DNA from 3 places in the Streptomyces sp. NPDC058697 genome. Region 1 is predicted to be linked to each of the others. Evidence: riboswitches for the same ligand, from Rfam matches in the RefSeq annotation. Region 1 holds a riboswitch; each other region holds the start of a gene.

The links. Region 1 has a riboswitch for cyclic di-AMP ahead of ACFWXQ_RS08485 (M23 family metallopeptidase). Riboswitches for the same ligand answer to the same signal wherever they lie in the genome.
Region 2: another riboswitch for cyclic di-AMP. It lies ahead of ACFWXQ_RS30070 (transglycosylase family protein); the one in region 1 lies ahead of ACFWXQ_RS08485 (M23 family metallopeptidase).
Region 3: another riboswitch for cyclic di-AMP. It lies ahead of ACFWXQ_RS35570 (transglycosylase SLT domain-containing protein); the one in region 1 lies ahead of ACFWXQ_RS08485 (M23 family metallopeptidase).

What each region holds. Positions count from the first base shown of each region.
Region 1 covers NZ_JBHXSU010000003.1:125,185-128,462, forward strand. The annotation lists gene ACFWXQ_RS08475 (pitrilysin family protein) at 1-7, shown strand, start outside; gene ACFWXQ_RS08480 (M16 family metallopeptidase) at 4-1,392, shown strand; cyclic di-AMP (ydaO/yuaA leader) riboswitch at 1,628-1,788, shown strand; gene ACFWXQ_RS08485 (M23 family metallopeptidase) at 1,801-2,574, shown strand; gene ACFWXQ_RS08490 (GntR family transcriptional regulator) at 2,838-3,278, shown strand, end outside.
Region 2 covers NZ_JBHXSU010000015.1:21,148-24,425, reverse strand. The annotation lists gene eno (phosphopyruvate hydratase) at 1-719, opposite strand, end outside; gene ACFWXQ_RS30070 (transglycosylase family protein) at 1,188-1,889, opposite strand; cyclic di-AMP (ydaO/yuaA leader) riboswitch at 1,894-2,064, opposite strand; gene ACFWXQ_RS30065 (transglycosylase family protein) at 2,290-3,222, opposite strand.
Region 3 covers NZ_JBHXSU010000021.1:54,970-58,247, reverse strand. The annotation lists gene ACFWXQ_RS35575 (HAD family hydrolase) at 81-896, shown strand; gene ACFWXQ_RS35570 (transglycosylase SLT domain-containing protein) at 1,075-1,827, opposite strand; cyclic di-AMP (ydaO/yuaA leader) riboswitch at 1,833-1,995, opposite strand; gene ACFWXQ_RS35565 (DUF5959 family protein) at 2,355-3,275, opposite strand.

The DNA of each region.
Region 1 (3,278 bases):
CAAGTGACCGAGCTCGCCACGATGGAATTCCACCCGCAGCCCCAGGCCGGCGAGGCCAGGCCCTGGGCCTTCCCGGCCCCCGAGCGCGGCGCGCTCGACAACGGCCTGACCCTGCTGCGCTGCCACCGCCCCGGCCAGCAGGTCGTCGCCGTCGAGATCCTCCTGGCGGCCCCGCTGGAGGCCGAGCCGAAGGGCCTGGACGGCATCGCCACGATCATGGCGCGTGCCTTCACCGAGGGCACCGACAAGCACTCCGCCGAGGAGTTCGCCGCCGAGCTGGAGCGCTGCGGCGCCACCCTCGACGCGCACGCCGACCACCCCGGCGTACGGATCAGCCTCGAAGTCCCCGTCTCCCGGCTCCCCAAGGCGCTCGGTCTGCTCGCCGACGCCCTCAGGGCACCCGCCTTCGAGGACAGCGAGATCGAGCGGCTGGTGCGCAACCGGCTCGACGAGATCCCGCACGAGACCGCCAACCCGGCCCGCCGCGCCGCCAAGGAGCTCTCCCGGCAGCTCTTCCCGGCGACCTCGCGCATGTCGCGTCCGCGCCAGGGCACCGAGGAGACGGTCACCGCGATCGACTCGGCGGGCGTCCGCGCCTTCTACGAGAAGCACGTACGCCCCGCCACCGCGACCGCCGTGGTGGTCGGCGACCTCACCGGCGTCGACCTCGACGCGCTGCTCGGGGACACGCTCGGCGCCTGGACGGGATCGCAGGCCGAGCCCCGCCCCATTCCGCCGGTGACCGCCGACGACACCGGCCGCGTGATCATCGTCGACCGTCCCGGAGCCGTCCAGACGCAGCTGCTCATCGGCCGCGTCGGCGCCGACCGGCACGACCGTGTGTGGCCCGCCCAGGTGCTCGGCACGTACTGCCTCGGCGGCACCCTCACCTCGCGTCTGGACCGTGTCCTGCGCGAGGAAAAGGGATACACCTACGGTGTGCGGGCGTTCGGCCAGGTGCTGCGCTCCGCGCCGGACGGGACGGGCGCCGCGATGCTCGCCATCAGCGGCTCCGTGGACACCCCGAACACCGGCCCGGCGCTCGACGACCTCTGGAAGGTGCTGCGCACCCTCGCGGCCGAGGGCCTCACCGACGCCGAGCGCGACATCGCCGTGCAGAACCTCGTGGGTGTGGCGCCCCTGAAGTACGAGACGGCGGCCGCCGTCGCGGGCACCCTCGCCGACCAGGTCGAGCAGTACCTGCCGGACGACTTCCAGGCGACGCTGTACCAGCAGCTCGCCGCGACCGGCACCGTGGAGGCCACCGCGGCCGCGGTGAGCGCCTTCCCGGTGGACCGTCTGGTGACCGTCCTCGTCGGTGACGCCGCGCAGATCGAGGAGCCGGTCCGCGCCCTCGGAATCGGCGAAGTCAGCGTCGTGACGGCGGAGTAGAGCGGAGTAGAACAGCACCCCTCCATGGCGAACCCAGGTGACTGAAGAGTCGCCTGGGTTCTCCTTTTGCCCGGACTTCGGCAGTCGATCGGTGAGTTGTCCGTATTGGTGGAGAGGCTGCCCGTCTGCCCTGTGGCATGCGCTACAAAACCCTTGATCCGTTTGTTGATTGAAAGACGCCCCGCTTAGCGTCGGTCCGGCTGTTCGTCAGGCAGTGCGCCGCGCCCGCGGCACCGGACAGTCATCGCCGAGTCCCCGTACGGCGCGAGCCAGGGGAGCCGGGGACCCATACGCAGTCCCTGGGGTGAATCGGACGCCCTTCCCGAAGGGTGTCCGTAGGAGACCTTCCTGCTCCGAACCCGTCAGCTAACCCGGTAGGCGAGAAGGAAGGAAAGGACCAGCCACTTCATGGCGTTCACCCGCGCCACCGGGAAGCACCGTCGTCCCAGCCGCATGAAGCGCACGACCAACCGGACCGTCGGCGTCGCCGCACTCGCCACCACCGGTGTCGTCGGCACCCTGGCTGCTCCCGCATTCGCCGCAGAGAGCCCCGCCGAGCAGACCCTGACCCAGGCGATCACCATCGGCGACTCGGTCGCCGACCAGATCGACGCCCAGGCCGCCGCCCAGCAGCAGGCCGCCGACGAGACCGCCGCCCGCGAGAAGGCTGAGGCCGCCGCCAAGGAGCGTGCCAAGGAAGCCGCGGAGAAGGCCAAGAAGGAGCGCGAGGTCAAGGCCCGCGCAGCCCGGGCGGCCGAGCGCGAGCGCCTGCTGAAGTCGTACACCGCGCCCATCTCCGGCTCGTACGTCTCCACCGGCTACAAGGCCGGCGGCGCTGTCTGGTCCTCCGGCAGCCACACCGGCATCGACTTCCACGCCGCCAGCGGCACCACCGTGCACGCGGTGGGCGCCGGTACCGTCGTGGAGGCCGGCTGGGGCGGCGCGTACGGCAACCAGGTCGTCATCAAGATGAACGACGGCACCTTCACCCAGTACGGGCACATGTCGTCCCTCGGTGTCTCGGTCGGCCAGACGGTCACCCCCGGCCAGCAGATAGGCCTCTCCGGTGCGACCGGCAACGTCACAGGGGCGCACCTGCACTTCGAGGCGCGGACGAGCGCGGAGTACGGCTCGGACATCGACCCCCTCGGGTACCTCCGCCAGCACGGCGTGAACGTCTGACGGCGGGCGACAGCCTGCGCAACAGCTGAAGGCCCCGGCTCATCGAGCCGGGGCCTTCGCGCGGTTCTGATCACTTCCTGATGGCTTCTCGGCCACTTCTCGGCCGACTTTGCACCGGACGACTGCCTGTTCAGAAGCCAGGTGTGTCCAAAAAATATCCACGGATTCCGGTCCGCCATCGGAATTTCCCGCTCTCTGCAATAGAGTCACCGAACAGGCGTCAATCGACCGCGTTTCGCGGGGGTTAAGGCGGAGGTCCGGTCATGCGTATTCCCGCGCACTCGGTATGCACGGCGATCCGTGACGACATCGTCGCGGGTGTCTACGAGCGCGGCGGCCGGCTCACCGAAGAACTGCTCGCGCGCCGGTACGGAGTCTCGCGGGTCCCCGTGCGGGAGGCTCTGCGCACCCTGGAGGCGGAAGGCTTCGTCGTCACGCGCAGGCACGCGGGCGCGTGCGTCGCGGAACCCACCGAGCAGGAGGCCGCCGACCTCCTGGAGATGCGCACGCTGCTGGAGCCGCTGGGTGCCGCGCGCGCCGCCCAGCGCCGCACCGAGGCGCATCTCAAGGTGCTGCGCGGCCTGGTCAGGCTGGGCCAGGAGCGGGCCAGGAGGGGCAACAGCGAGGATCTGCGCTCGCTCGGGGGCTGGTTCCACGAGACGCTCGCACAGGCCTCCGGAAGCCCCGCGCTCACCTCCACGCTC
Region 2 (3,278 bases), on a different contig from region 1:
GCGAGGGCGACCTGCTGGCCGGGGATGTAGCCGGCCTCCTTGATCGCGTCGAGGATCAGGTCCAGGGCCTCGCGGTTGGAGCCGAGGTTCGGGGCGAAGCCGCCCTCGTCGCCGAGGCCGGTGGACAGGCCGCGGCTCTTCAGGACCTTCTTGAGGGTGTGGTAGACCTCGGCGCCCCAGCGCACGGCCTCGGAGAAGGACTCCGCGCCGATCGGGGCGATCATGAACTCCTGGATGTCGACGTTGGAGTCGGCGTGCGACCCACCGTTGAGGATGTTCATCATCGGGACCGGCAGCAGGTGCGCGTTCGGTCCGCCCAGGTAGCGGAAGAGGGGGAGGTCGGACGCCTCGGACGCGGCGTGGGCGACGGCGAGCGAGACACCGAGGATCGCGTTGGCGCCGAGCGAGCCCTTGTTGTCGGTGGCGTCCAGGTCGATCATGGCCTGGTCGATGAGGCGCTGCTCGGTGGCGTCGTAGCCGACGAGCTCCGGGCCGAGCTGCTCGATGACGGCGAGGACGGCCTTCTCGACACCCTTGCCGAGGTAGCGGTTGGGGTCTCCGTCACGGAGCTCAACAGCCTCGAAGGCACCTGTGGAGGCGCCGGACGGAACGGCGGCACGACCCGTGCTGCCGTCGTCGAGGCCGACCTCGACCTCGACCGTGGGGTTGCCTCGGGAGTCCAGGATTTCCCGGGCTACGACGACGTCGATGGACGGCACGAGCATCTCCTTCTGGGATGTGACGCAAGCTGTTCCGGGCCGGAGGCCCGGTCGGGTGCGGACCTGTGGTGGCCCCGCGGCATGAGCCTAACCGGCTGCCGGGGTTCGGCCAGCCCTCGACCGCCTCCTGGACAGAACCGAGAGTAAATTGTTTCCGAACGGAACAAAGCGAGAGGGAAGCGCGGGAACGCCGAAGAGGCGAGCCCGGGAACGAAAAAGCCCCGCCCCGGTGCGTACGGGGGAACACGCACCGGAGCGGGGAGCCCGTGGGGGACGGGGGTGGCCCTCACGAGGCCTCCACTATGGGGGACACGGATGTGAGGGCGCTGTGGTTCAGCCGCGATTCGATTGTGGGTCCGGAGATCCGGCTGTGGGCCGGAGATCCGGCCGAGGCTGAGCGGCCAGGGCCTCGGCCGGGACGTGACATGACGTCCGGACAATCGAAGTGGGGGTCGCGGCCGACGGGTGTCAGCTGAGGTGCAGCTGCTGGCCCGGGAAGATGAAGTCGGCGTCGTCGACGATGTCGTCGTTCAGCTTGTACAGCTTCGCCCAGCCGCCCTTGACGTTCTTCTTCTCGGCGATCTCGCTGAGGGTGTCACCCTTGACGACCTTGTACTCGCCGTCGCCCTTCTCGACCTTCTTGCCGGTCGGGGTCTCGACGGTCTTCTTCGCGGCCGGCCGCTCCTGGGAACGCGAGGCGCGCTCCTCGGAGGACTTGGTGCTCTGCTGCGGCTGCGACTGCGAGGTGCCCTGGCCGGAGTTGCCCGAGTTCGAGGGCGCCGGGGCGCCACCGGCCGAGGCGCCGGACAGGCCCACGCCACAGCTCGGCCAGGCACCCTTGCCCTGGCCCGCGAGGACCTTCTCGGCGACGGCTATCTGCTCGGACTTGGAGGCCTGGTTGGCGGTGGAGGCGTACGCCGTGCCGCCGTACGCGGCCCAGGTGGAGGCCGAGAACTGCAGGCCGCCGTAGTAGCCGTTGCCGGTGTTGATCGACCAGTTGCCGCCGGACTCGCACTGGGCGACGGCGTCCCACTCGGAGGCGGTGGCGGCGGAGGCTCCCGTGGCGCCCATCAGCGGGACGGCGACGGCCGCGGTGGTGACACCGGCGAGCGTGGCGAAACGGGTGGCCTTGGACGGGCGGCGGTGCTTGCCCTTGCTCGAAAGCAGCATGAAGTGATCCCCTCACCGACGCCTGCGAGGTGAGCTGTCGGGTTCGGGCCGAGTGAGTTGCCCGGCCGCGCGACACTGCTGTCACGCGGCTTAACCCCAAGCCGTACCTGGCCTCAACGACCGGGTCCGGCACTTACCTTGGGTCCCCCGCTCCTGCCTACGGCGCTTGACGCGACGACTGTTCCCGTACGGCCGCTGGCAGGATTCGGCGTTGCGTCCGTCGGGGCTCACCAGTGGCGAGCGGTCACGACCGTAGACACGCGATCCGCCGAATTTCAAAGACGATCAGGGTCTTGAGATCCATGTCTCACTTTCACCAAATCGGACATTCAGCGCGAACTACCGCTGTTTTTCGCCCGATTCGACGCCTTGATGACCACATGGCACACCGCGCGGACCGCTACTTGTCGGCCGTCTGCAGGCCCTCCACGTCGAGGCTCTGACCGGGGATGATGAAGTCCGGGTCGTCACCGACGGCTTCCTTGTTCTCGGCGTAGAGCGCCCGCCATCCGCCCTCGACACCAAGGGAGTCGGCGATCCCCGAGAGGTTGTCTCCGGAACGCACGGTGTACGAGCCCTCGGCGGCGACGCGCGACTCGCTGTCGCTGCGCGAGGCGTGCCGGCCGGCGGAGTCGTCCGCCCGGGTGTCGGTGGCGCCTTCGTCGGCACTGCCACCGCGGTGACGGCCGGAGCCGGTGTCTTCCGTTCCGGAATCCTCGGCCGAAGCCTCCCCGTTCTGGGAGGACTTGTCCGGGTCGTCACTCTTTGCGGTGGCGTCCGAGGAGGAGCTGTCGGAATCCTGTGAGTCCGCGCTGTCGCCACTGCCACTGGACGAGTCGGACGAACTGGATGAACCAGACGTGTCGGACTTCGTCCCGCTGCTGTCCCCCATACCCAGGCCGGACAGCGGAGTGGAAGATTCCTCCGCGACCCCCGTGTCGACGTCGGCCGAGTCGGAGTTCTGCGTCAGACCCGCGACGAGCCCGCAGGTCGCCCAGGCGCTCGTGCCCTGCTTCGCGAGAACCTTCTCGGCGACGGCTATCTGCTGCGAACGGCTGGCCTGGTCGGCGCTCGGCGCGTAGTCGAGGCCGCCGTTGTCCTCCCAGGTCTCCTGGGTCATCTGGAGGCCGCCGTAGTACCCGTCGCCGGAGTTGGCGCTCCAGGAGCCGCCGCTCTCGCACTCCGCGACCGCGTCCCAGGTCGTACCGCTTGCGGCGCTCGCGCCGGTCGCGCCGAGCAGAGGGATCGCGATGGCCGACCCGGTCACACCCGCCGCGACGAGGAGAGCCGGAGCCTGACGGGGGCGACGGTGACGACCGTTCCCGGAGAGCATGCGGTTGCCTTTCGCGTGACAGCAAGGACTGCGCACAGCGCACAGCCCGACGACTG
Region 3 (3,278 bases), on a different contig from region 1:
GACCCCTGTGCCTGACGAGATACCGGACGACGTCCGGTTCCCGTCGAGTCGTTGGGGCGTTCGATCCGTATTCTCTGATCATGGCCGCACCGATCGCATATTCACTCATCGCCACTGACCTGGACGGGACGTTGTTGCGAGGCGACGACACCCTTTCGGACCGGTCACGCGCCGCGCTGGCGATGGCAATCGGGAGAGGTGCCAGGCACCTCGTGGTGACGGGGCGCCCGGCACCACGCGTACGCCCCCTGCTGGACGAACTGGGCAGCCAGGGACTGGCGGTGTGCGGTCAGGGGGCGCAGCTGTACGACGCCGGCGCCGAGCGCATGGTGTGGTCGGTCACCCTCGACCGCGAGCTGGCCGAGACGGCGCTCGGCAAGATCGAGGCGGAGGTCGGGGACGTGTACGCCGCGGTCGACCAGGACGGGGTCGACGGACTCACGCTCATCGAGCCGGGGTACGAGATGCCGCACCCGACGCTCCCCGCGGTACGTGTCCTGCGCCGCGACGACCTCTGGACGGAACCCATCAGCAAGGTGCTGCTGCGCCATCCCCTGCTGTCCGACGACGAGTTGGCGTCCGCGGCCCGCGGAGCGGTCGGTTCCCTCGCCACGGTCACGATGTCGGGCCCCGGCACAGTCGAACTCCAGCCATGTGGCGTGACCAAGGCGACGGGGCTCGCCCTGGCGGCCGAACACCTCGGCCTCACCCCCGCCACAACGATCGCCTTCGGTGACATGCCCAACGACATCCCGATGTTCGACTGGGCGGCCCACGGCGTCGCGATGGCCAACGCCCACCCCGAACTCCAGGCGGTGGCCGACGAGGTGACCCTGTCGAACGAGGACGACGGGATCGCGGTGGTGCTGGAGCGGCTCTTCGGGCCGCGGCCCTAGTTCCGCGTCGCCGAGAAGGCGCGGCACCGGGCGGGCCCGCGGAGAGGTCGGTTCCCCTCGTCGCGGGCCCGCCCGGTACAGGTTCGCCCGGTACGGGTTCGCGGTACCGGTCCGCCCGGTACCGGTCCGCCCGGTACCAGTCCGCCCGGTACCGGCGGCCTGTTCGCTGCCGGCCCGCTCAGTAGGCCCCGAAGACGTTGTCGATCGAGCCGTACCTCGCGGCGGCGTAGTTGCACGCCGCCGTGATGTTGGCGACCGGGTCGAAGGGGTCCATCGAGGTGCCGGCCACGTGGTAGGCGTTGAAGGTCGGGTCGATGGTCTGGAGGAGCCCCTTCGACGGCGTACCGGCCGCGGCGTTGGAGTCCCAGTTGTTCATGGCCTGCGGGTTGCCCGACGACTCGCGCATGACATTGCGGTAGATGCCGTCGTACGACCCCGGGATTCCCTGCTGGGCCATGATGTCCAGCGACTCCTTGATCCAGCCGTCGAGGTCGTTCGTGTACGTCTTCGCGGCGGCGGGAGTGGCAGCGGACGCGGTGGTCGCCTTGGAGGCAGTTGCCGTCTTTGCTGCGGTTTGGGTGTTTTTCGTGCCGACCGTCAGCTTGAGGCCCGGGCGGATGACCGCCGGGTCGTTGCCGATGACCGCGCGGTTGGCCTTGTACAGCTTCTGCCAGCCGCCACTCGTGGAGTGCTTCTTGGCGATCTTGGTCAGGGTGTCGCCCGCGGCCACCTTGTACGTGACGAGCGAGACTTGCGGGACCGCGGCCGGTGCGACCTTGGGGGCCTGCACGGCCTGCGTCGGCTGTGCGGCGTGGGCGCCGGTCGCCCCCACGATGGGGAGCGCGAGCGCGGCTCCGCCGGTTCCCGCGGCGACGATGCCACGGGCGAGGGTGGTCATTCTGGGACGGCGGTGCTTGCCTCGTGCGGCCATGGCGCGTTTCCTCTCCGGCGCCTGCGAGGTGAGCTGTCGGGTTCGGGCGGGAGCTGCCCGGCCGCATGCTGCACGCGGCTTCACCCCGAGCCGTTCCGGAATCCGGACCGGCGGCCTACCTGGGTCCCCCGCTCCTGCCGTACGCGAGTGAATGGGTGGTTGGGATCTCCGGGCGGCGGCAGGATTAGGCGGTCCATCCGGAGTGACGTGAACGTATGCGAGAGCACATGCCGTGAACAAGCCCAGAATTCACATCGCGAGGCCATTTGCCTGTTCGGGACGGATGGGAATTCTTGATCCATTCGGAAGGTGAAGTTCAACTTGCTTTGAGCAAAGGTGAATCGACTGGCTCGGCAAATTGGCGGCCCCGGGCGGACGTGACCCAATTCACTGGCGCAGGTGGGGAATTAAGTGCGTCCCGTGCGTAATATGGGCAAGTCGGGCGGAGTCGGGATGTCCGCCCGGTCGGCATAAGGGACTACTTGTCCGGAAACGTTCTCGCCGCTCTTCGAGGATCCGCGGAGAGTTCAGTCTTCCGGGTTCCAGAGGGTCAGTACGTCACGCAGTTTCTCCAGATGGCTGTCGATCCAGTTCCCGGGAAGATCGACGGGGACGCACACGGTGGCCATGGAAATCGTGACGTCCTCCACGATCACCTCGGGGCAATCCCGTTCTCCTGTGAGCCGAATGGAAATCGACGGGCCTCGCTCCACCGTCATCCACGCGATGTCCTCGCCGCGGTGCAATGCGGCGTCCAGGGCGTGCCCCCAGGTTTCAAGTCGGCGGCGCCACAGAGAGAGTTCGAGCCGGCCGCGGACGAAGGGCGTCTCCACGACGATCTCGGCCGCGAGACCTGCCACCATGCGCGGGTGGCGGCCGAGGACCGTGATCCTGACCGAATTGCCCTCCTCGTCGGCGAGGAGCGCGAGGTCCGTCGGGCCGGTGCGGTGGTCGGCAGGAAGGTCGGCGTCGCAGAGGGCGCAGACGAAGTGGGCGTCCTGTACGGAGTTCCACTCGGCGCAGGACGGGCAGCGGCGGTAGGTGATCGGGTGGGTGTAGCCGCCGGGGTGGTCGTCGGCGCGGTCGATGCCCGTGCGGGTGAGGGCCGCCGCGAGCGACCGCCACGACTCGGGGTCGGGGCAGTAGCCGGTGGACTGGTTGCTCGCGTACGCGACCGCCCAGCCGGACGAGGTCCGCGCGAAGCCCAACTCCCCTGCGGCGCGCACCGGTTTCCCGTCCGCGCAGGCCACGTGTTCGGAGCGGCGCGGAGCCAGGCGCAGGGTCATGGAGGCGTCGACGACGAAGGTGAACGGCTCGGCGAGCTCGTCGGCGGGGCGGGCGGACAGAAACGCGTCGAGCTCGTCCGGGGTCCGGATCCGGGCGCCGCCTCCGCCGGGCCGTACGGCCTTCCTTATGTCTTCGGGGCCCACATAGGCATACGTGGTCATGGG